3 regions of the Rhodococcus sp. GB-02 genome follow, and region 2 is predicted to be linked to each of the others. Evidence: riboswitches for the same ligand, from Rfam matches in the RefSeq annotation. Region 2 holds a riboswitch; each other region holds the start of a gene.
What was found. A riboswitch is a leader RNA that binds a small molecule or an ion and turns the genes downstream of it on or off. The one in region 2 is predicted to bind cobalamin.

Region 1: another riboswitch for cobalamin. It lies ahead of metE (5-methyltetrahydropteroyltriglutamate--homocysteine S-methyltransferase); the one in region 2 lies ahead of ACSW29_RS06815 (FecCD family ABC transporter permease).
Region 3: another riboswitch for cobalamin. It lies ahead of ACSW29_RS11125 (ABC transporter substrate-binding protein); the one in region 2 lies ahead of ACSW29_RS06815 (FecCD family ABC transporter permease).

The regions. Positions count from the first base shown of each region.
Region 1 is NZ_JBPUKE010000002.1:660,131-667,827, reverse strand. It holds gene ACSW29_RS16260 (TetR/AcrR family transcriptional regulator) at 1-34, shown strand, start outside; gene ACSW29_RS16255 (ABC transporter substrate-binding protein) at 208-1,806, shown strand; gene metE (5-methyltetrahydropteroyltriglutamate--homocysteine S-methyltransferase) at 1,865-4,129, opposite strand; cobalamin riboswitch at 4,289-4,497, opposite strand; gene ACSW29_RS16245 (helix-turn-helix domain-containing protein) at 4,595-5,032, opposite strand; gene ACSW29_RS16240 (response regulator transcription factor) at 5,253-5,882, opposite strand; gene ACSW29_RS16235 (sensor histidine kinase) at 5,879-7,003, opposite strand; gene ACSW29_RS16230 (ABC transporter permease) at 7,004-7,697, opposite strand, start outside.
Region 2 is NZ_JBPUKE010000001.1:1,434,640-1,442,336, reverse strand. It holds gene ACSW29_RS06825 (ABC transporter substrate-binding protein) at 1-596, opposite strand, end outside; gene ACSW29_RS06820 (ABC transporter ATP-binding protein) at 593-1,411, opposite strand; gene ACSW29_RS06815 (FecCD family ABC transporter permease) at 1,408-2,415, opposite strand; cobalamin riboswitch at 2,533-2,668, opposite strand; gene ACSW29_RS06810 (TetR/AcrR family transcriptional regulator) at 2,685-3,293, opposite strand; gene ACSW29_RS06805 (alpha/beta hydrolase) at 3,346-4,284, shown strand; gene ACSW29_RS06800 (cation diffusion facilitator family transporter) at 4,295-5,254, shown strand; gene ACSW29_RS06795 (hypothetical protein) at 5,283-5,588, shown strand; gene epsC (serine O-acetyltransferase EpsC) at 5,646-6,224, opposite strand; gene cysK (cysteine synthase A) at 6,230-7,165, opposite strand; gene ACSW29_RS06780 (phosphoenolpyruvate carboxykinase (GTP)) at 7,331-7,697, opposite strand, start outside.
Region 3 is NZ_JBPUKE010000001.1:2,353,442-2,361,138, forward strand. It holds gene ACSW29_RS11105 (SDR family oxidoreductase) at 1-135, opposite strand, end outside; gene ACSW29_RS11110 (hypothetical protein) at 186-308, opposite strand; gene ACSW29_RS11115 (hypothetical protein) at 595-900, opposite strand; gene ACSW29_RS11120 (MMPL family transporter) at 967-3,087, opposite strand; cobalamin riboswitch at 3,157-3,304, shown strand; gene ACSW29_RS11125 (ABC transporter substrate-binding protein) at 3,421-4,416, shown strand; gene ACSW29_RS11130 (FecCD family ABC transporter permease) at 4,413-5,453, shown strand; gene ACSW29_RS11135 (ABC transporter ATP-binding protein) at 5,486-6,283, shown strand; gene ACSW29_RS11140 ((2Fe-2S)-binding protein) at 6,280-7,050, shown strand; gene phoA (alkaline phosphatase) at 7,082-7,697, opposite strand, start outside.

The DNA.
Region 1 (7,697 bases), on a different contig from region 2:
CGTCGAAGACGTCATCGGACTGGTACTTCGCTGAACGGCGTCACTCTAGAAATCAATTCTTGTTTCTTCCGCGGTGAATGCGAATTATCGCTTCTGCTTTGTGAAAACGAAGACGCAGGATGGGTCCTTATCTAGAATTCACTTACAAATCTATCGGGTGTCCGATCCAGGGATCGACGTATCCGTGAACTGTGAAAGTGAGTCGCAATGAAGCGCTCGTACCGAGCTAGCGCTCGAATCTGGATGGTTGTCCTGGCGTCGGCGACACTGGTGGTGACAGGATGCGCGGGTAGCAGCCAAGGTACGACCACGGATGCATCGGACGTGACGGTCGGAGTTGTCGGTGACCAGAACAACGGGGGAGAGCCGCGCTCGGGCGGCACCGTGTCGTTTGCCACGTACAACGGGATCAGCAGTCTCGACCCGGCGAACCGTCAGGACGGCGGAGCTACCGGTGGTAGCGAAATGGCAGCCATCTACGACCTTCTGATGCGCTTCGATACGGCGGCGGGCGAATATGTTCCCCACTTGGCGCAATCCTTGTCGGCTAACGGCGACAACACGGTGTGGACACTGAAACTGCGCGACGGCGTCACCTTCAGCGATGGCACTCCGGTGGACAGTGCGGCAGTCCTGTGGAGCATCGATCACTATTTGCAGAAGAAGGGAACTCACGCCCTGGTATGGAAGACCGCTGTGCGCGAGGCGAATTCACCGGACCTGAGTACAGTCGTGTTCACATTGGCGCAGCCGTGGGACGAGTTCCCGATCATGTTCACCACCGGTCCCGGCATGATCGTGGCACCCTCGTCGATGGCTACCGGCACGTTCACCCCGATCGGGGCAGGTCCGTTCACCGTCGAGAAGTTCGCCTCCCAGGACGAATTGGTGCTCGCTGCCCGTCCGACGTACTGGGACGGGGCGCCGTACCTCGAGAAGTTGCGCTTTCCCGCAATCGTCAATGAGAAGAGCAAACTCGATGGATTACACACCGACGGAATTCAGGTTGCCTATCTGAAGTCTCCCGATTTCATTCACGAGGCTTTCGAAGCCGGCGATCCCGGATTTGTGTACTCGGCCAGCATGGCCGGAGTTCTGGCAATCAATCAGCGCGACGATCGGGCAGCGAAGGACGAGCGCGTACGTAAGGCGATTGTCGCTGCGGTGGACCCGACTACGTTCAACGAGCGAGTTCAGGGCGGCTTCGGCGAACCCGGCACCGACATGTTTGCGTCGTGGTCGCGGTGGCACGGTTCGGTGGCCGGAAACGGTTTCGATCCCGAGGCCGCGAAGAAGTATCTGGACGAGGCGAAGGCCGACGGGTACGACGGAAAACTGACATACGTCGGAATGAACGATCCGGCGACGCAGCGCAGCGCGCTGACGTTTCAGTCCCTCTTGCAGGCAGTGGGTTTCACCGTCGACATCACCTACGCAACCAGCATCAACGATCTGATCTCCATGCTATACGCAAAGCATGACTACGACGTGTCCTACTTCGCGTTCAACGTGTTGGAAGAGTCGCCGTTCGTGCGCATGTACGGCAACCTCTTCAGCGAATCGCCGTCGAACATCCTCGGCTACAAGAACGCTCGGATGGACGAGCTGCTCGGCAAGCTGCAAACAGCGTCGGGCGAGGATGAGCGGCGAGTCGTCATCGACGATATTCAGACAGTGGTCAACGCGACGGCGCCGATGGCCGTGGTCAACTCCGGAAAGGTCTTCATCCCGTGGCGCGAGAACGTCCACGGAGTGACCCCGAGTGCGGACGGGATTCTGCTCTTCGGCAATACGTGGTTGAGCTGACCCCCGTGCGCCTTTTTGGTAGTGCCCACTACCAAAAAGGCGCACAGGGGCTTCGCCCCTAAAGCTCCGCTCGTACCAACTTCGCGGCTTCGACGAGGTTGCGCAGCGATGCCTCGACCTCGATCGGGCCGCGGGTCTTCAAACCGCAGTCCGGGTTGACCCACAACCGCTCGACCGGAACAGCTTTGAGTGCCTCTCGCAGTGATTCGGCAATCTCGTCGACGCTCGGCACACGCGGCGAGTGGATATCGTAGACACCCGGGCCGACGCCGAGGTCGAACCCGACTGAACTGAGATCGTCGAGGACCTCCATGTGTGAGCGGGCAGCCTCGATGGACGTGACGTCCGCGTCGAGGCCGGCGATGGCGCCGATCACCGCTCCGAACTCGGAGTAGCACAGGTGCGTGTGGATCGCGGTGGAATCCGCGACGCCCGAGGTGGCCAATCGGAAGGCGCCGACCGACCAGTCCAGGTAGGCGCGCTGTTCCTCGGCACGCAGCGGGAGTAGTTCTCGCAGAGCCGGTTCGTCGACCTGGATGATTCCGATTCCGGCGGCCTGCAGGTCGACGGTCTCGTCTCGAATGGCCAGTGCGACTTGATTTGCCGAGTCGGCGAGGGGTTGGTCGTCACGGACGAACGACCAGGCCAGAATGGTGACGGGCCCGGTGAGCATGCCCTTGACAGGCTTGTCTGTCAGCGACTGTGCGTACGTGATCCAGTCGACGGTCATCTGCTTCGGGCGCGAGACGTCGCCGTACAGAATCGGCGGACGCACGCAGCGGGTGCCGTACGACTGGACCCAACCGTTGGCGGTGGCGAAGAATCCGTCCAACTGCTCCGCGAAGTACTGGACCATGTCGTTGCGTTCCGGCTCACCGTGAACAAGCACGTCCAGGTCCAGCTTTTCCTGGAGCGCAACAACTTCGGCAATTTCGGCGCGCATACGGTTGACGTACTCGGCTTCGTCGATCTCGCCCTTGCGCAGTGCTGCGCGAGCGATGCGGATCTTCGAGGTTTGCGGGTATGAACCGATGGTCGTCGTGGGCAGCGGCGGCAGAGAAAGCAACTCGTCCTGGGCAGCGCGACGTTCGGCGGCGGGCGCGCGACCGGTCGCCGAGTTCAGCACCGCGTCCAGACGGCCTCGAACACTCGCATCATTGAGTCTGCGATCGTCCTTGCGGGTCGACGCGGCCGCTCGTGCCAGAGCGAACTCGTCCTCCACCGACTCTCGGCCCTGTGTGAGAGCGGTTGCGAGAGTTACTACTTCCTTGACCTTCTCGGTGCCGAACGCGAGCCACGAGCGCAGGGCCTTGTCGACATCGGCTTCTGCGTCGAGAGTGTACGGAACGTGCAGCAGGGAGCACGATGTGGAGACGGCAAGAGTATCCACGCTGCCCAACAGAGCACCCAACGTGCTCAGTGCCGAATCCAGATCCGACCGCCAGATGTTTCGTCCGTCGACCACTCCGGCGACGACCAGTTTGCGGGCGAGTTCGGGGACGGAGCCGATCGAGTCCTGACCGGCCACCAGATCGACGGCAAATCCTTCGACACCGGTGGACGCGAGTGCGGGCAGCGCGTCACGCAGCGAGCCGAAGTATGACGCCAACAGGATCGACGGCCGCTCGGTCAGTGCCGAAAGCTGTTCGTACGCAGCGCGTGCCGCTTCGATTTCCTCGTCGGTGCGATCACCTACGAGAGCCGGTTCGTCGAGCTGAACCCACTCCGCGCCGGCCTTCGCGAGCCGACCGAGTAGATCCGCGTAGAGGGGGAGCAGTTCGTCGAGCCGCGAGAGCAGAGGCTCGTCAGTGCCGACAGACTTCGAAAGCAACAGGAAGGTGACCGGTCCGATGACGACCGGGCGGGCAGCAATGCCGTCGGAAAGTGCTTCTGCGAGTTCGGACAAGACTTTGGACGGGTCGAGTGCGAACGTGGTGGACGGCGAGACCTCCGGCACCAGGTAGTGGTAATTGGTGTCGAACCACTTCGTCATTTCGAGCGGCGCGATGGTGTCCGTCCCACGGGCAGCTGCAAAGTAGCGGTCCAACGGATCGGCGACCGATGCGACGCGATCGGGAAGTGCTCCGAGAAGAACTGCGGTGTCGAGCATTTGATCGTAGAAGGAGAAGGTGTTGACCGGGATCGAGTCGAGGCCCAGGTCACGGAGGTCGGCCAAGCCCTGCCGACGGAGGTCACGGGCGACGCTCTGCAAGGCGTCGGCGCCGATGCGCCCCGCCCAGTAGCTTTCGGTTGCCCGCTTGAGTTCTCGATGAGGACCGATGCGCGGTGAGCCCAGCACGGTCGAAGTGAATGTCGTTGTCACGGAGTTTCTCCAGATTGCCAATGCACTGATGGCCACTGCCGGCAGACGGGTATACCTCACGAGACCCCGAGCTTCGGCGGGCAGCACTGCCCGAACCACACACGAGGTCCGATGGAGATCTACACGCCCATTCCACGAGGCGGTGGACCGTCGGGCACGGCGTGCCCGACACAGTCGGCAGGTCTTCGGACTCGCGGGCACTCGATCGAGTTGGATCGAACCTACTGGCCGTCGCTTCCCAGGCGGATGCCCAGTGCACATAAACGGCGGTCGTTCCTGCTTACCGCTGCGGGACAGTCCCGGATTTTCACCGGGTTCCCTCTCACTCCGTCAGCTTGCGCTGACGGGGCTTCGACGCCGGGAACGGTCTTCGGGGCTCCTCATGACCGTGCCGGGCGAACCAGCTGCATCGATCAGCATAAGGCCAACCCTCCCTGCGCAGTCAAGGAGAGTCGGCGAAGGGCGCTACGCGCGTGACATGTAGGAATTCGAGTCCGGTGGTACGCGCGGAAGATTCTCGGAGGAACGTAGATTCTCCGCCATTTCGACAAGCAGATCCTGCGAAGACGGTGAGAGGTCGACGACCCGAGCAGTGAGGTTTCGCAGGCGCACGTTATGCAACTGTTCGAGAAGTGAGAGGTCTGCTTCGCCACCGGAAATGGTCGGTGGAGTGTGGTCGGACGGGGCGTAGAAGTAGTCCGGATGGACGTTGAAGAAGTGTGCGAGGGCAGCGACCACTTCGGGTGACGGGTTGGTTCGGACGCCGGTGCGTAGTTGCGACAGGTACGGCGTCGAGATGCGGCAACCGAACTCGGTCATGCCGCGAACGACCATCGCGTTGGTGACGTGAAAGTCGGCAGTCTCGAACAGCGAGTTCAAGCGATCGTTGAACTGGTTCGACATGAGACATCCCTTCCCTCGTTACGCGCAGGTTCCGTCGATTCAATTAACTGAATCATAGCCAGTTATCGAACGATTAGCTGTTTTGGATTCTCACGAAGGGAGTCGTTGCAGGGAAAATCCCTAGGGTAGAAGGTCCCTACTTTGAGTGATCTGGACAAATCGTCATCAAGAATCGAACGGCGGACTATTTGCCGGCGAAGCGGATTCCGGCATACGCGGATCAGAGCCAGCCGTTCGACTCGGCGATTCTCACGGCTTCGGCGCGGGTCGTGGCACCCGTCTTACCCATTGCGGACGACAGGTGATTTCGAACTGTCCCTGCGGACAAGAACAGCGCCCCTGCGATGGCCGCCACGGGTGCGCCGTCGTGAGCAGCGCGCAGTACTTGGGTCTCACGCTCCGTCAGGGGCGATTCGCCGCTGACGAGGCTGTCAGCCGCAAGGGTGGGATCGACGACGCGCAGTCCGGCATGAACACGCCTGACCGCGTCGGCAAGCTGCCTGGCGGGTGTGTCCTTGACGACGAACCCGCCGGCCCCCGCGTGCAGGGCTTTACGGAGAAAGCCTGGGCGCCCGAACGTGGTGACGATCAGAACCCGGGTCTCGGGTGCTGCTTCGCGAAGGGCCGCTGTCGCGGCGATACCGTCCATGCCGGGCATCTCGACGTCGAGAAGCGCGACGTCCGGGCGGTGCTCGAGTACGGCGGCCACCACCTCGTCACCGCGTCCGACCTCGGCCACCACGGACAGGTCGGATTCCAGATCGAGTAGCGCGGCCAAAGCTCCTCGCACGAGCGCCTGGTCGTCCGCCAAGAGCAGCCGTATGGTTGCTCGATCGCCCTGGTTGCTCACACTTTCTCCTGTTCGACGACCTGAAGTGCAAACCCTTGTGGTTCGGGATGAGTGATGACCACTCGTGCGCCCGACGCGCCGGCCCGCTCACGCAATCCGATCAGACCGTTGCCGGAAGACGTCGACCCGGCCCCTCGTCCGTCGTCGACGACAGATGCGCTTCTTTCGTCGACCGTGATCCGACAGTGTGTTGCCCCGCTGTGCCGAACCACGTTGGTGACGCCCTCACGGATCGTCCATGCGAAGAGTTCTCGGAGGCGAGTGGGGACCATGTCGGTACTGCTCGGCACCTCGTCTTCGATACCTGCCGCACGCAATGCCTCTCGCGCACGGGCTATCTCGACGGGAAGTGAAATTCCACGAAATCCTTCGACGGCCGAGCGCACGTCCGCAAGCGCGTCTCGAGAGAGTCTTTCGAGATCGTCGAGTTCGCTGCGTGCACGTTCTATGTCGACGTCCAGTAGGCGGTTGGCCAGTTCGGCTTTGATCGTGATGACGGTCAGCGAGTGCCCAAGTATGTCGTGCAGATCGCGCGCCATCCTCGTTCGCTCCTCCATGATTGCTCGCTGCTCTTGCTCTTCGCGTTCATGGAGCATGGCGAAGTTGCGGCTGATCAGGGACATGATTCCCCAGGTCGCGAATGCGGCCGCGCAGACTCCGAGTGAGAGCCCGGAGTAATTACCCCACCCGGATGAGAGGCTGACTATCTCCACGGAGGCTGCAAACACCAAGGCGAGAATGCCGCCCGCGACGGTCGGCAGCAGCGTCACCGCTGTCACCGCGAGATACGGTGCGGCTGCCAAACCCGTCGGCCCGACGCTGACGATCATCACGGCGGCCAACGCGGTCAGAGCGGCCAGAGCCAGTGCAGCTTCGCGAATTTTCGGCCGAGTCATGGTCATTCGGCGCCGCTGCTGAGTTGTGGCGAACGTGTAGAGGTAGAGCGCACTGAAGGTGATCGTCGCGAGAATCCCTGTCCAGCCGCGCAGTTCGTCGCGCAGATTCCATCCCTCGATCAGCGGCCCGCCGAGAAATACCATCCAGACCGCCGCGAAGAGAACGCCGAAACGATTCCGCCGCGGGAGCGCGACGGAATCTTCTCGGTCAGTCGTTTGCGACAACTACACACGCTCCGTATCTCGTTGGAACCGACAGATCGCTCCGCCGGCGAAGATGGCGAACCACACCAGGATATTGACGATCCAGGTCCAGTGAATGCTATTGCCCGTCAACGGTGCGTGGGCGAGGGCGTTGATGCCGAACATCGGGGTGAACTGTGCGATGGTCGCCCATACGGAACCGTCGGTGAGCGGTACGAAGAGTCCGCCGCCGAAGGCGAGCAGAGCCAGTCCCGGCCCGAGCAACTGCATGACGTTCTCACTGGGGAGTAGATACCCCATGAACAGGCCGAAGGCCGCGAAGATCGACGATCCCAACCAGGCGATCAATGCCGTTGTGAACCAGAGTGATCCGTCCATCTGCGCCGAGGTGAACGCGCCGACGACGTAGACGACAAGGATCGAGACGAGACCGAGCAGCATCGCCATGATCAGTTTGACGGCGATGTAGGCGACCGGCGTCAGGGGAGTCAGCCGAAGTTGACGGCTCCATCCCGACGCTCGCTCGATCGAGACCATCGCCCCGCCACTGGTAGTTGCAAGCATCGCGCCGTACAGGGCCATGCTGATCATGATGTACGCGGCGACATTGCCGTGCCCGATCCCGTGATCGTCGTCGCCTTGACCGAGCCCGAAGACGAGGAAGAAGACAACCGGCATGACGAGCGTGAAGATCATCGTGCGCCGATTGCGAGTC
Region 2 (7,697 bases):
AATTCGGTCAACGCCTCGGCGGCGGTGTCCTCGGTTCCGAACAGCTTTCCGTAATTGGTCACGTCCGCACGAAGGGCATCCCACGGACCCATCGTGCCGAGCGCGGAATCCGCTGCGGCACTCTGCCGACAACTATCGGAGATCACATATGCATCGATGTTGTTGCTCTGCAGCGATTCCGGCGTCACACCGGAGGCTCCCTTGAACAAGCCACTGTAGGAGCCGACCACCAGGTCCGCCTGCTTACCCAGAATCGTCTCCATCGTGATCGTTCCGTCCAGGTGTGGGACGTCCGCAATTCCAGGTCCGAACATCGACTCCATGACCGCGTCGTTGTTCGTGTTCAACACGACGGCCGCGAGACGATCCAAACCGCCGACTCGGAGAATGGTGCCGATATTGGCCGCATTGCTTGTCGCAACGACGTTCTCGATCGGAAGCTGGAAAGTGCTTTCGGTCCCGCAGTTCTCCAATGTCACCGAAGTCTTGTCTGCAGCTTCGTCCACCGGTGCAGTTGCCGAGCAGCCGGCAACTGTCAACAACGCTGTCGCGGCTACAACCGCACCGAACGACGCTCGGGTCTTGACATGTATCAAAGTGCACTCTCCGAAAATGATTGTTGTAGTTGAGAATTTCGTGATTCGAATACGAGGTGTGAACGGCCTGTCGCGGGGTTCACGAGCTCGAAAGTCTCGACGCCGAAGACAGTTGCCACCACCGAGGTGGTGAGTACGTCGGATGGATGTCCGAACGCCCTGGCCACTCCATCCGCGAGCACGAGCACCCGATCGCACACTGCCGCAGCCAAATCGAGGTCGTGCAGTGCCATGATCACCGTCCGGTCCAACGACCGGACCAGATCGAGCAGTTCGAGTTGATGCCGGATGTCGAGATGATTGGTCGGCTCGTCGAGGATGAGCACGCCGGCGTCCTGCGCGAGACCTCGGGCGAGAAATACCCGCCGACGCTCGCCGCCGGAAAGCGTGTCCATCGAAGAGAATCGGTGCTCGATCATTCCGACCTCGCCCAGAGCACGATCAACGACGGCATTCTCGTGCTTTCCGCCGACACTCCAGGGCTTTGCATGTGGCGTGCGGCCCAGAGTCACGTACTCGTGAACCAACAAATCGGCGGGACTCTGCTCTTCCTGCGCCACAAAGGAAATGGCTTTGGCCCGCGAACGCGCGGACATCGCGTGCACGGACTCGCCGCCGACGCGTACGTCACCGTCGGCGATCGGTCCGAGACCGGCAAGCGCACGCAACAAAGTCGACTTGCCCGATCCGTTCGGACCGACAACGCCGACTACTGCACCGGCGTCCGCCGCGATGTCGACGCCCTTGACGACGGTTCGGCGGTCGATGCGGACAACGACTCCGGACGCGGTCAGCGCCAGGGCGCGGGCGCTCACGAACTGCCACCGAATCGGTAGCGCCGACGGCCGAGAAGCAGGAGAAACAGCGGGGCACCGATCACCCCGGTCACCACGCTCAGCGGGATCTCGGTCGGCCGCAACGAGGTCCGCGCCACGACGTCGACCCACACCAGGAACGACGCGCCGATCAGCGCTGCCGCCGGCAACACCACTCGATGTCTGGCTCCGACGAGCATGCGTGTGACGTGCGGTATGACCAAGCCTACGAAGGCAATCGCGCCGGACACTGCAACCATCGTGCCGACCAACGCTGCCAGCACGCCGAACAGCACGTTTCGCAGGGTTCGGATGGGAATACCGAGCGAAGCCGCGACGTCCGGTCCGGCCGCCAGCGCATCCAGCCAACCGTGCAGGGCGAACACCGCTGCCGTCAGCAGGAACACAACGATGACCGGCGCCCACAACTTGTCCCAGGATGCCCCGGCCAAACTTCCCAGGAGCCAGAACAATACGGACTGCGCGGCCTGGGAATCATTGGTACGCAGCACCAGAAAACTCGCGATCGCCGACAGGGCGGATGCGGTAACGGTGCCGGTCAGAACCAATCGCAGTGGAGTGATACCGCCTTGCAGCGTCGCGATGGTGAAGACGAGAATCGCAGCTCCCAATGCCCCGATCATCGCGCCGAGGCTGAGCGCCCACACTCCCGCGCCGGCGAACAGTCCGGTGGTGATGACGGCGGTGGCACCGACACTCGCACCGGACGACACTCCCAGCAGGTGGGGATCGGCGAGAGCGTTACGGACGAGGGTTTGCACCACCGCACCGGCAACGGCAAGACCAGCGCCGACAGCCAGACCGAGCAGAACCCGAGGTGCCCTGATCCCCCACACGATCGCAAGTTCGGAACGCGTGACGGGTGGGCCTCCGAAGCGCGAGTGCACCACGTCCACCACAGTGGACACGGGGAGCATCTCGGATCCGAACGCCAACGCGCACACAGCAGAGAGCACGGTGACGACCAGCAGAGCGGGCAGCACGATACCCGGACCGAGTCGTCCTCGCGGTGCACCAGCCTTCGGCGAAGGCAGGTGGGTAGGTGGAGACAGAGCTCCGCCAACAGCATTCATGGTGTGACCGATCCATCCTCGTGGCATGACACAACGTCAACGAGGGTGGTATCTGGCTACGGTCGACGCATGGACGACCTCACAGTGGCGGGACCGCGCCGGAATTGCACCGACTTCCCATTACCTCGATGATGACGTCAGAACCATAACGGACCGCGGTCACCATTCTCGACACCGGATCAAGATTGCGACCCGATCATCGATCTCGTATGCCGCACGACGGCTTCCGTTCGCACTCGAAGTTCTTCGGGTGAATCCGATTCCAGCACAACCCGATGCACCTGACTGTCCACGGCAGTCACGGTCAGCCGCGACGTCAACAACGCATCGTCCGCGCTGAAACCGCGGCTCTGCAAGTACACCGAAAAACTTAGTACCAGTTGCTGATTCATTCCTTCGACCTGCTCGATGAGCTCACGCGTACGCGGAACCTGATCGTAGAGCAGGTGAAAGAACTCTCGCGGCTTACTGTTCACTTCGACCGCGCACTCCACCAACACCCGGACGGCCTCGTCCAGGGAGAGTTCGCGCTCGACGATGTCGGCAAGACAGACCGCAAAACTTTCCCGCGCAGCACTCACGTGACGGTTAGCCAACTCCGAGAGGATCTCGTACTTGTCGCCGAAATACTGGTAGAGCGAGCCCACCGACACCCCTGCCTCGTCAGCGATCCGGTTGGTGGTCGCCGCCATGCCCTCCGACGCGAAAACGCGAGTAGCCGCCTCCAAGATCGCGTCGTAGGTAGCCCTCGAGCGCTGTTGGGAGGGCCTTTTCCGCCGAGTCGACACGGTCCTCCGATGCGAGTTGTCAGCGGCGACGCCGGTACCGAGAATTGTGTAGGTGACCAGCGCCGATTACTCGAAGTTTATGCCCGACCGGTACACCGCCCACATGCCGGAGCCGACCCCGACGTGGTGGGGGTGGAACGGCAACACCGTCCACGTCGCGCGGGCAGTGGTTCCAGACGCGCCGGTTCGGGTTCTCGGTATCCACGGCGCCGGCGGGTACTCGGGTGCGTTGTGGCCGTTCGCCGAGATCGGCGTGAAGCTCGGAGCCGAAGTCCTCTTCCCCGATCTTCCGCTGTGCGGGGACACCGTCGCAGCCGATCCCGCCGGCATCCGGTACGAGCAGTGGGTCGATCTCCTCTGCGATCTCGTCCGGGCCGAGAAGGCAGCCGATGATCGGCCGCTGGTACTGCTGGGAGCCAGCATCGGCGGTCTGCTGGCCTACAAGGTAGCCGCGCGGACCGGTCTGGCCGACGCTGTCGTCGCTACCTGTCTGCTCGATCCCTCGAATCCGTCAGCCAGGGCCGCCGCGGCGCGGTTCGGCCCGATGGGTGTCTACGGCGCTCCCCTGATGCGGCGCACCGAAAGTCTGGTGGGCCGCATCCGCGTGCCCATACGTTGGGTCGCAGACGTCGCGAACATGAGCAGTAACCGTGAACTTGCGACGCTGTGCGCAACCGATCCGCGCGGTGGCGGTGTTCGGGTGCCACTCGGATTCCTCAGCAGCTACTTCTCGTTCGAGCACACCGCGCCCGAATCATTTCGGACGACGCCCGTCCTGCTCACCCACCCGGCCGACGACCGATGGACACCGCCCGAACTGAGTCTGCAGTTCCTCCACCGCATCAACGCCCCCACCGAATCCGTGATGCTGAACGGGTGCGGGCACTTTCCCGTCGAAGAGCCGGGCCTGACGCAGTTCCACGACGCCGTCGACACACTGCTGCGCTCCGTCGCCGAGCGTCACCACACGAAACCGTCATCACCCGCCTAGCCTGAAGTTCGTGAGTATCGAACCCAAGGCCGAGCCGACGGGAAACGGCGACGAGAGCACCACGACAGTCGTACTGGCGTTTGCGGCGAACGCACTGATCGCCGGGGCCAAGACCGCGGCCGCCATCGTCACCGGATCTGCCTCGATGGTCGCCGAGGCCACCCACTCCTGGGCCGATACCGGCAACGAAGTGCTGCTGCTGATCGCGAACCGCCGCTCGAAAAGGGTTCCCGACCGAGACCAGCCACTCGGGTACGGCCGGGAGGCCTACATCTGGTCGATGCTCGCCGCCCTCGGACTTTTTGCGCTCGGCGCAGGTGTGTCGATCACCCACGGCATCCAGGAACTGTTCCATTCCGAACCGGCCACCGACTTCGGTGTCGCCTACGCAGTCCTCGGCGTCTCGTTCATCCTCGAAGGCATCTCGTTCCGGCAGGCGTACAAACAACTCCGAACCGAAGCGTCCGCCGTGAACCGCGACGTCATGGCCCAGGCGCTCAACACATCCGACCCGACGACCCGGGCCGTGTTCGCCGAAGACGCTGCGGCACTTATCGGTTTGGTCATCGCGTTCGTCGGTGTTCTATTGCACCAGATCACCGGTTCGCCGATCCCCGACGCCCTCGGCTCCATCTTCGTCGGCATTCTCCTCGGGGTCATCGCGATCATCCTGATCGATCGCAACCGCCGCTTCCTGGTCGGCGAAGAGGCATCGCCGACGCTGCGGGCAGCAGCCGTCGAGGCTCTCACCCAACTGCCCGAGATCAACCGAATCACGTTCCTGCGCATGGAATACCTCGGGCCGCGGCAGGTGTACCTGGTGGCCAGCGTCGACCTGGTCGGCGACTACGCGGAATCGCGAGTGGCCCACACGTTGCGCGCACTCGAACGCTCACTCGAGCAGAGTCCACGCGTCGTACGAGCGATCCTGACCCTCTCGACGCCCGAAGAACCGTCGATCACAGTCTGAACTTCCGGCCGGGCGATAGGCTCTTTCGATGCGCGCACTGATCGTGATTCTGGCGGTTCTGGGATTTGTCGTCGGAGGAATTCCCCTGGTGGGCAGTCTGATCGACGTGATGACCAGTCCTGACGAGACCATCGTCTATCAGGGTTCCTACGTACCACTGCGCGGCGTGCAGATGGCTCGGGACTACGAGTCGTCGATGAACATCGCTTTCGACGCCCGATCGGACAATCCACGCTGGCTCGTCCTGGCCTGCTATCCCCTGATCGGAGCAGCACTGGGCGCTCTGACGGCCGTCGCACTGGGACGTCGCGGGTGGTGCCTGACGCGAGCCTGAACAGACGCCGATGGCCACCCGTCGTCTACACGAGGGGTGGCCATCCGAGGAATACGTTCAGATGTACATCGCAGGATCGATGTAACTGTTCGGGTCCACCAGTTTTTCCTTGGTGGTCCGTGGCCGCGCCACCGCCGGGATACCGGTCGCGATGGATTCGGCCGGAACATCCCTGGTGACAACGGCATTGGCGCCGATAGCGCTACCTTCACCGATGACGACGGGCCCGAGGATCTTGGCACCAGCGCCGACTGTGACCCGGTCACCCAGAGTCGGGTGGCGCTTGACCTGCTCGAGCGAGCGACCACCGAGGGTGACGCCGTGATAGAGCATCACGTCGTTACCGACTTCGGCCGTCTCCCCGATCACGACGCCCATGCCGTGGTCGATGAAGAACCGTCGACCGATGGTGGCACCGGGATGGATCTCGATGCCGGTGACGAAGCGTGTCAGCTGCGAGAGCACTCGCGCCGGGCCGCGTAGTGCGGGGACGGCCCACATGCGATGCGCAACCCGATGTGCCCAAATAGCATGCAGCCCTGAATAAACGAGCGCGTTCTCCACATTGCTGCGCGCGGCAGGATCCTGACCGCGCGCAGCCTGCAGGTCCTCGCGAATTGTCCCGAGGATACTCACAAGTCTCAGTCCCGGATGTGTTCGAACAGCGGGGTGGAGATGTAACGCTCGCCGAAGTCGCACACGACAGCCACGATCAGCTTGCCGGCGTTTTCCGGACGCTTCGCCAGCTCGAGTGCTGCCCAGACGATGGCTCCGGACGAGATGCCGCCCAGGATGCCTTCCTTGGTGCCGAGTGCGCGAGCGACCTCGATGGAATCGGGGAACGAGACGTCGATGATCTCGTCGTAGATCTCGCGATCGAGAACGTCGGGCACGAAGTTCGCGCCGATTCCCTGGATCTTGTGGGGGCCGGGCTGGCCACCGTTGAGGATCGGCGAGTCGATGGGCTCGACACCGACGACCTTGACCTCGGGCTTGTACTTGCGAAGGGTGCGTCCGACGCCGGTGATGGTGCCGCCGGTGCCGATGCCGGACACGAAGATGTCGACGGCGCCGTCGGTGTCGGCCCAGACCTCTTCGCCCGTCGTGGCCTCGTGGATGGCCGGGTTGGCCGGGTTCGCGAATTGGCTGGCCGAGACGGCGTTCTCGGTCTGCTCGACGATTTCCTTGGCCTTGGCGACCGCACCGGCCATGCCCTCGGAGCCCGGGGTCAGCACGATCTCGGCGCCGTAAGCACGCAGCATCACGCGACGCTCGGTGGACATGGTCTCGGGCATGGTCAGGATGACCTTGTAGCCGCGGGCAGCACCGACCATGGCAAGGGCGATACCGGTGTTACCACTGGTGCCCTCGACGATGGTGCCACCGGGCTTGAGTGCACCCGACTTCTCGGCGGCATCGATGATTGCCACGCCGATCCGGTCCTTGACGCTGTTGGCCGGGTTGTAGAACTCGAGCTTGACGGCAACCTGTGCGTCCAGGCCCTCGGTCAGACGGTTGAGCCGCACGATCGGGGTGCGCCCGACCAATTCGGTCACGTTGTTGTAGATCCCGCTCATATCTGGTCCTCCTGAGGATCGAGTGTGTCGACCCGCTCGCTGATCACTGCTTTACGGCTGAACTGCATTACGGCTACAGGCAAGGGCATACAGACGACCGATGCCGCATCGGTTCATCAAATTGAACCAATGCGGCACCAGGCCACTACATACGGGGGCGGTTTATCAGGCCAACCGCTGCTTCAGAGCTTCGAACTCGTCACGAATGCCGGTCGGCAGCTTCTCGCCGACGAAGTCGAACCACTCTTCGATGAGCGGGATCTCGGCCTTCCACTCGTCGATGTTGACCGCGAGGGCCTCGGTGATGTCGGCGTCCGACACATCCAAGCCTTCGATGTCGAGTGCCGATCCGGTGGGAACGACGCCGATCGGAGTGTCGATGCCGGCAGCCTTGTGCTCGATGCGCTCGACGATCCACTTCAGGACACGAGAGTTCTCGCCGAAGCCTGGCCACAGGAAGCGTCCGTCGTCGCCGCGGCGGAACCAGTTGACGTAGAAGACCTTGGGGAGCTTGGACGCGTCCGCGGACTTG
Region 3 (7,697 bases), 920 kb from region 2:
CTGTTCTTCGAGTCTGGCGACAGAACCGGCTCTGACCAGCACATGGATCTGAGCAGTTTGATCACGCTCGAGCAGGAGTGGCAGTGCAGCTCGTCCGAGAAATCCGGTACCGCCAGTGACGATGTATGTGGCCATAGTCGGTAACTTACTCCAAAGTAAGATTAGCGGCTAGAGGGAAACGAACATCAATGCGTCATGACACCGTCCTCGGCGTCGAAGTCGATGCCCGCGGTGATGATTCCGGAGAACAAGAACGCGACGGCAAGCGCAAGAGCGGGGATTGCAAGGATCCATTCGAAAATTGTCATGCTCCAAGTCTGACGAAATCAGCTTCGGAGAACATCGCCCTGCGGAGCGATTTAGACGATCGGGCAGTCATCCTCGAGGACGACTGCCCGATCGGGGAAATCCACTAGGTCCTGTTGCTGAAGAGTTTCGGGCGCAGTGGGGGTGCGCGCTCGTCCTTGCGTCGCGTGACGTGATTTGGGATGAGATGTGGGCGGCCGTTGTTCCGAGGGTGTGAAGGCCACGCGCCGTCCGCCAGTAGACCGGCGCACCATCGTCGAGGCGATGGCGTGGCCAGGCCGGCAAACCCTAGGCCGGTTCAGCGCCCGACAAGTCCTCGACCGCATACGGGGTCGTTCCTTCGAACAGAACACCGATCCCGAAAGGATCGGCCATCTCGAGCCTTGACTCAGCGAACCGGGCCATCACGGTCGCAGCGAGCTCACGCACCGCCGACTCCGGCACGGTGGCCGGCTCGATAACCAGACTCACCGGCCTGGAGGCACCGACCCCCTGGACATCGATGATCGATGTCCAGCACGCCAACGAATCGTCCGAGTCGACACGCGAAAACGCTGCTGAGCCGACCACAACACTCTCATGTAGGTCATCCACGACCCTAGTCAAACATGGCTCTCCGCAGGATCCCAGGCACTCTTCAGCGACATGGCCCAGTCGCGATCAGTGGCCGATGCCGACCTTCGCGTGAACCTTTTTCATCCACGCGGGAGCCCACCAGTTCGCTTCGCCCATCAACTTCACGAGTGAGGGCACGAGCAACATACGGATGATGGTCGCGTCGACGATCAGCGCGACGATCATGCCGACGCCCAGGAACTTCATCACCGACAGCCCGGACATCGCGAAGGCCCCGGTCACCACGATCAGGAGTAAGGCGGCAGCCGTCACGATGCGGCCGGTGCGCTCGGTTCCGAACTTGACCGCTTCCTCTGTCGTCGCACCCGCGTTCTTTGCCTCGACCATCCGTGACATCAGGAAGACCTCGTAGTCCGTGGATAATCCGAAGACGACCGCGAGGATGAGCACGACAAACGTCGCCTCCAGCGGAGTTTGACTGACCCCGAGGAGTTCGACGCCGTGACCGTCCTGAAAGACGAAGGTCAGGACGCCGAAGGTGGTCGCGAGGCTCAGGGCTGCCATCAGCACCGCCTTGATGGGCAGGATCACCGACCCGAACGCGAGGAACAATAAGATCAAGGTCGATCCGACCATGATGAGGATCATCACCGGCAGCCAGTGCAGGACGGCGTTGTTGCCGTCGTCGACCATGGCTTGGCCGCCGCCGACAAGCAGTTCCGTCCCGTCGGGAGCGGAGATCGCACGCAGATCCGTGACTGCGGCGCTCTGCGATTGGGGCGTGGAGCCCTCGCTGTACAGCGCCTGAACCGCGATGAGTTGATTGGTGCTCGCGACGACGGTCGCCTGACCGATGCCCTCGACCTGACCGGCGGACTCGGCGATCGCTGCACCTTCGGCCGGGGTGAGAGTGTTCCCGTCCTCGGCCTGAAGGATCAACGTCGCGCCGTTACCGGTCTGAGGGAAGTCGTTGACCAACGTGTCCATCGCGACGCGAGCGGGGTCGTTGTCCGGCAGTGCGGTGTACGAGAGTTCTCCCAAACGGGCGCCGAGCAGAGGCGAGGCCATCACGAGCAGCACGGCCACGATCGTCACCGAGACCGCGACCGGACGCTTCATCACCCACGTGACGACGCGGCCCCAGAACTTGCGCGAGCGTTCCTCGCCGCGTTGCGCCGCATCCTTGCGCCACGTCAGGGCGTTGATGCGATGCCCCAGAATGGCAAGCAGCGCAGGCACAGCGGTCAGCGACAGGACTGCCGCGCTCAGTACTGCAGCGATCGCACCGAAGCCCAGAGACCGGATGACGGCCTGCGGGAAAACGAGCATGCCGCTGAACGCACAGATCAGCAGTAGACCCGAGAACATGACGGTGCGACCCGCCGTCAGAACTGTTCGCTGGGCAGCAGCTCCCGGATCCGAGCCTGAATTCAGTTCTTCACGGAACCGGCCGACCACGAACAGTCCGTAGTCGATCGCCAGTCCCAACCCGAGAAGAGAAGCGACGTTGATCGAGAATGAGGACACATCGGTGACCAAGGTGAGGATCCGGAGAACCGCCAATGCGCTCAGGACACTGAGTACACCTACGAACACCGGAACCGCGGCAGCGACGACGCCGCCGAAGATGAAGACCAGCAGCACCAGAGTGATCGGAATGGCGATGGCCTCGGCGACAACCAGGTCTTTCTCGAGTTTCGTGTTGAATGCGACGCCGACGACGGTGTTGCCCGCGAATTGTGCCTCGGCGCCTTCGACTTCGAGCTTCGGCAAGAGATCGGCGAAAGTGGCCGGCGTGACTCCCGAGTCCGGTGCCAACGTGATCGCAACGGCGCCCATGGATCCGTCGTTCGAGAGCAGACTGGCCTTGGCCGCCGCGTCCGTTCCCCAATACGACTTCACCGACGCCGTCGGCACTTCCGTTTTGAACTGGTCGACCGCGGCCGTCACTGCCGGCCCGATGTCGTCCAGGGTCTTACCGCCTGTGGGCGAATAGATCGCGATGATGTCCGGGGTCTGTGGGCCGAGGTTGTCTTCGATGATGTCGGCGACTTTCGCGGAGTCACTGCCCGGATCGATGAATCCGCCCTGGCTGAGCTTGCCGAATACTCCGAGTCCCCACACCCCACTGATGAGAACTATCAGAACCGCGAGGCTCAGTACCCACCATTTCCGGGCGACGACGGTTTGGGCCCAGCGTGTCATGTATCAACTCCGGTGTGTGGGGGCGTCTGGCCAGATCGACTGTAGTGGGCGTTTGGTCTTGAATCGGAAACGTGATGCATACTGCTCGAAGCACTTGCAAGCCACGCGTGTGGGGGAAGCCGGTCCGAATCCGGCGCTGACCCGCAACGGTAGGTCGATTCTCGGTAGTCGCCGAGCGTCGGCAAGCCCGATTACCCACCGCGCGGTGTGCGACATCCATTCGTCGTGGTCTACGAAAAGGAAGTCCAGCAGGAGCTCTGGCCGAGGATCAGTGTGCGGGCGGAGTTGTCTGTCGGATTCTCATTCGTGGCTCAGAGCCCTTACGAGGTCCCCGTGTCACTTCAGTTCTCCCCTTCCCGCGCCGCCACTGTTCTCATCGCGGTCGCCTTGGTTTCGGCAGGTTGTTCCAAAGGTCAGGAATCAGAGTCGGCGTCTGCTGCGGAATCCTTCGCACAGCCGGTGTCCGTGACCAACTGCGATCGCGAGATGACCTTCGATTCGCCGCCGCAGCGCATCGTGTCTTTGAACGGACACGTCACCGAAGCCCTCATCGAGATCGGCGCGGGTGATCGGATTGTCGGGCGGGCTTACAGTGACAACCCGCCAACTGCCGAGACCGCCGATGTATTCAACAAGATTCCCAGCCTCTCCGATACGTTCCCGAGCATGGAGCAGGTTCTCGACGTCGATCCGGACTTCGTGGTCGGAGGAATGACCAGTGCCTTCAACGAGAAGCAAGGCCGTTCCCGAGACGCTTTCGGCGAGCGCGGAATCAACACCTTCCTCTTCTCCGAATACTGTGGCACCGGTTTCCCCGACATCGGATTGCTCGAGAACGACTACACGCAACTCGGTCGAGTCCTGGGCGTCGAAGATTCCGCCCGCGAGGTCGCCGAGGAGATCAGCGATGGTCTCGATTCCGTCCGCGCTTCGGTCGGGGACGCGGCGCCGGTGCCGACCTTCTTCTACGACAGCGGTGACCAGGTTCCGACGACAATCGGCGGAGTCGGCGTCGGTCAATTGGTCGCGGAATACTCCGGCGTCTCGAACATCTTCGCCGAAGGGACAAAGCCCTACATCGACGCATCGTGGGAAGCTGTTGCCGAGCGTGCACCCCAGGCGATCGTGGTCATCGACTACGGCGACAAGACGGCCGACCAGAAGATCGACTTCCTCCGTGCCCAGCCGTTGATGGCGACCACCCCTGCTGTGCAGCAGAACCGGTTCGTCGTGGTTCCTCTCGCTGACCTGTTCGAGAGTTCACGGTTGGTGCGTTCGGCACAGACCATCGCGACAGCCTTCCATCCGGGCGCTGACGCGGCGAAGTGACCCGCACGCGTTACGGGTACGGCGCCCTGCTTGTCGGCTTGGCGATCGGCTTGGCGATCGTACTGGGGTTGGCCGTCTCCTTGGGATCGGTTCGCATTCCCGTCGGTGACGTCTGGGCGATAGTCGGAGCTCGTTTGGCGCCAGGGACTTTCGAGACGTGGTGGACCGCGGCGCGGGAGTCGATCGTGATCGATTCTCGCCTACCCCGTGCCCTCACGGCTGCGGTGGTGGGTGCGTCCTTGGCGATGTCGGGTGCCGTTGCTCAGGCTGTCACACGGAATCCTCTTGCCGACCCGTATCTACTCGGAGTGTCGTCGGGTGCGGGATTCATGGTGGTGCTTGTGTCGGTGCTGGGTTTCGGTGCCGGCCTCCTCGGGGTTTTCACGATTCCGGTCGCAGCATTCGTCGGGGCGATGATCCCGTTGTTCCTCGCGCTGCTGATCGGCGGCCGGTATCCGCAGCCGACCGCGATCATTTTGGTGGGTGTCGCGCTCGCCCAGATATTCTCGGCGCTCATCACCTTTTGCATCCTGGTGTTGGCCGATGATCGGCACGTGACGTCGGTGATGCACTGGATTGCCGGCGGATTCGGAGATGCGCGATGGTCGACGCTGATCTTCCCGACGATGGCGCTAGTCGTCGTCGGTGCCGCGCTTCTGTTCAGTTCGCGATGGATGGACGTGTTGCAGACCGGTGACGACGGGGCTGCTGCACTCGGTATGAACGTCCGACGGTTCCGTGTCTTGTCCTTGCTCGCGGTCTCCGTACTGGCGGGCGCGGCAGTCAGCGTTGCCGGTGGAATCGGTTTCATCGGTCTGCTGATCCCACATCTGGCAGGCTTCATCGTCGGCACCAGAGCAATTCGACTGCTCCCTGCTGCAGCCCTGCTGGGCGCCGTCGCGATGGTTGCCGCGGATACCGCTGCGCGCTCGGTGGCGCAATCCACTGAAGTCCCGGTCGGGGTGATCACCGCCCTCGTCGGTGCGCCGATCTTCGTCTGGATGCTCTACCGGCAGTATCGGAGGCTCGAACAGTGACACAGGCCAGAACAGTGGCACAATCCAGAACAGTGACACTCCCGAAGGACGCCGAAGCTGCGCCTCTGCTTGAACTCGTCGAGACCCGGGCGAGGCTCGGCAACCGCGAAGTCTTGCGCGGCATCACTTTCGCAGTGACGTCCGGTGAAATATTGGGCTTGGTCGGACCGAACGGCAGTGGCAAGACGACGGCACTGCGCTGCTGCTACAACGCTTTGACGCCGACAGGTGGAGCAGTTCTGATCGATCAAGCCGACTCGACGACGCTCTCGCGTAAGGACATCGCCAAAACCATCTCGGCGAGCGTCCAGGAACCTACTGTCGCGGCAGGACTTTCGGTTCGTGAATCGATCGCGCTCGGACGAACTCCGCACCGTAGCTGGTTGGACCGAAGCACGGAGCGCGATACCGCCATCGTGGACCGGTGCATCGAGCAGGTCGGTCTGGTCGAGCTTGCCGGACGCGACGTGTCCACCCTGTCGGGTGGTGAGCGGCAACGTGTCTCGATAGCGCGCGCGTTGGCTCAGGAGCCCAAGGTTCTGTTGTTGGACGAGCCGACCAATCATCTCGATCTTCGTCACCAGTTGATCGTGATGGAATTGCTCGCCGAACTTGCGTCGGCGGGGCTCGCAGTTGTGGTCACCATGCACGATCTACGGTTGGCAGTCGAGTACTGCGACAACCTTGCGGTGCTCACCGAAGGTGAACTCCGCGCGTGTGGGTCTACGGTCGAGGTCTTGGACGAGCCGTTGTTGGCCGAGGTTTTCGGCATCAAGGCGCGAGTCGAACGCGGAGTACGTCCGCGGATGGAGATATTGGGGCTGGCATGACGGAATCGGTAGCCGGGATCTACGCCCGTATGGCAGTAGCTGTGCCGTTCTTCGACAACCTGAGCGCGTATCCGGATACGGTGCCAGCGGTGTTGATGACCGACCCCCAGTGGTTGGCAGCACGCGTCGCCGATACGGCCGAGCGATGGGGGAGTGCGGACAGTCGAGTGAACGGCACGTTGTGGTGGTACTCGGCCAGTTCGACGCTGACCGGCATTCCGATCGGAACCGGAATGGTCACCGGGTTCGCGGCCGATCCAGTGTTGGACGGTGGGCGGATCTTCCTGCGTGACAACGGCTATCTGGGCGGTTTCGCTGCCGGATCGGTAATTTCGATCTCGCGGAGTGTGGCGGAGTTGGGCCACGCGATGTTCCGCTCGCTCAGTCCCGTGATCGAGGTGCTCGCCGAGGTGTCCGGCGTTCGGCAGCAGGCGCTGTGGGCGATCACAACGGACTCCATCGCCAATCGCAGCCTCGACGCCGCCGGTAATGCGCGGGAGCGCGGAAGTGCATTTGCTGCCGGTCTGATCGAAGTTCTCCGCGGTGAGAACCCGGGCATTCCGGTCCCGCGTTTCGTGGACGTGGACCGCAGAGAATCTGCTGTGCGCGTGGGTAATCCATTGACTCCGGTGGCATTCGGGCGACGCAGATTCACGCAGCGGGCGTCGTGCTGCCTGATCTACGAGGTACCCGGTGAAGGCAAGTGCACCAGTTGCCCGAAGCGCGCACCCGAAGACCGGGTGCGCGCCTTGGCCGCTCTGGTGTGACTGTGGGTGGGCGGATTCAGGTGTTATCGGATCAGTGAGCTGCGACCTTGGAACGGTCGAGTCCCAGTGCGTCGGTCATCGTGAAGAACAGATCGGTCTGGTCCGTGAGGCCGCTGACGTTGGCCGCGTGCGGGCCGAAAGCTGCTACGCGCAACTGGGTTCCGGTGTGTCCTTCGGATTCGACGGCCGGATCTTCGGACGTTCCGTAGCTGATCGTCATCTCCGAGCCGTCCTTGGTGGCCAGCTTGCGGGTCAGGCCGGGGTAGACGATGTCCTGGGCGCGCTCGACCGGGATGTTCTGGTCTTTGGCGATGGTGGCGATGTCGTCTGCGCTGACATTGGTGACGATCTGGCTGGTGTGAGCGTGGTCGGCTGTGACGATGACCAGGGTTTCTCCGTCGGTCTTCGCGAATTCGAGTGCCTTCTGCACAGCTTCGTCGAGGTCGACGGTTTCACCGATCTGACCGCACGCGTTGGCCGCGTGATCCTGCTTGTCGATCGAGGCACCTTCGACCTGGAGGAAGAAACCGTTGTCGTTGACCTTCAGTAGATCGATGGCCTTCTGAGTCATGTCCGCGAGCTTGGGTACGTCGGAGGTTCGCTTGGGGTTGTCGACGCAGGTTTCGGCGGGCTGCAGGTAACCGTCA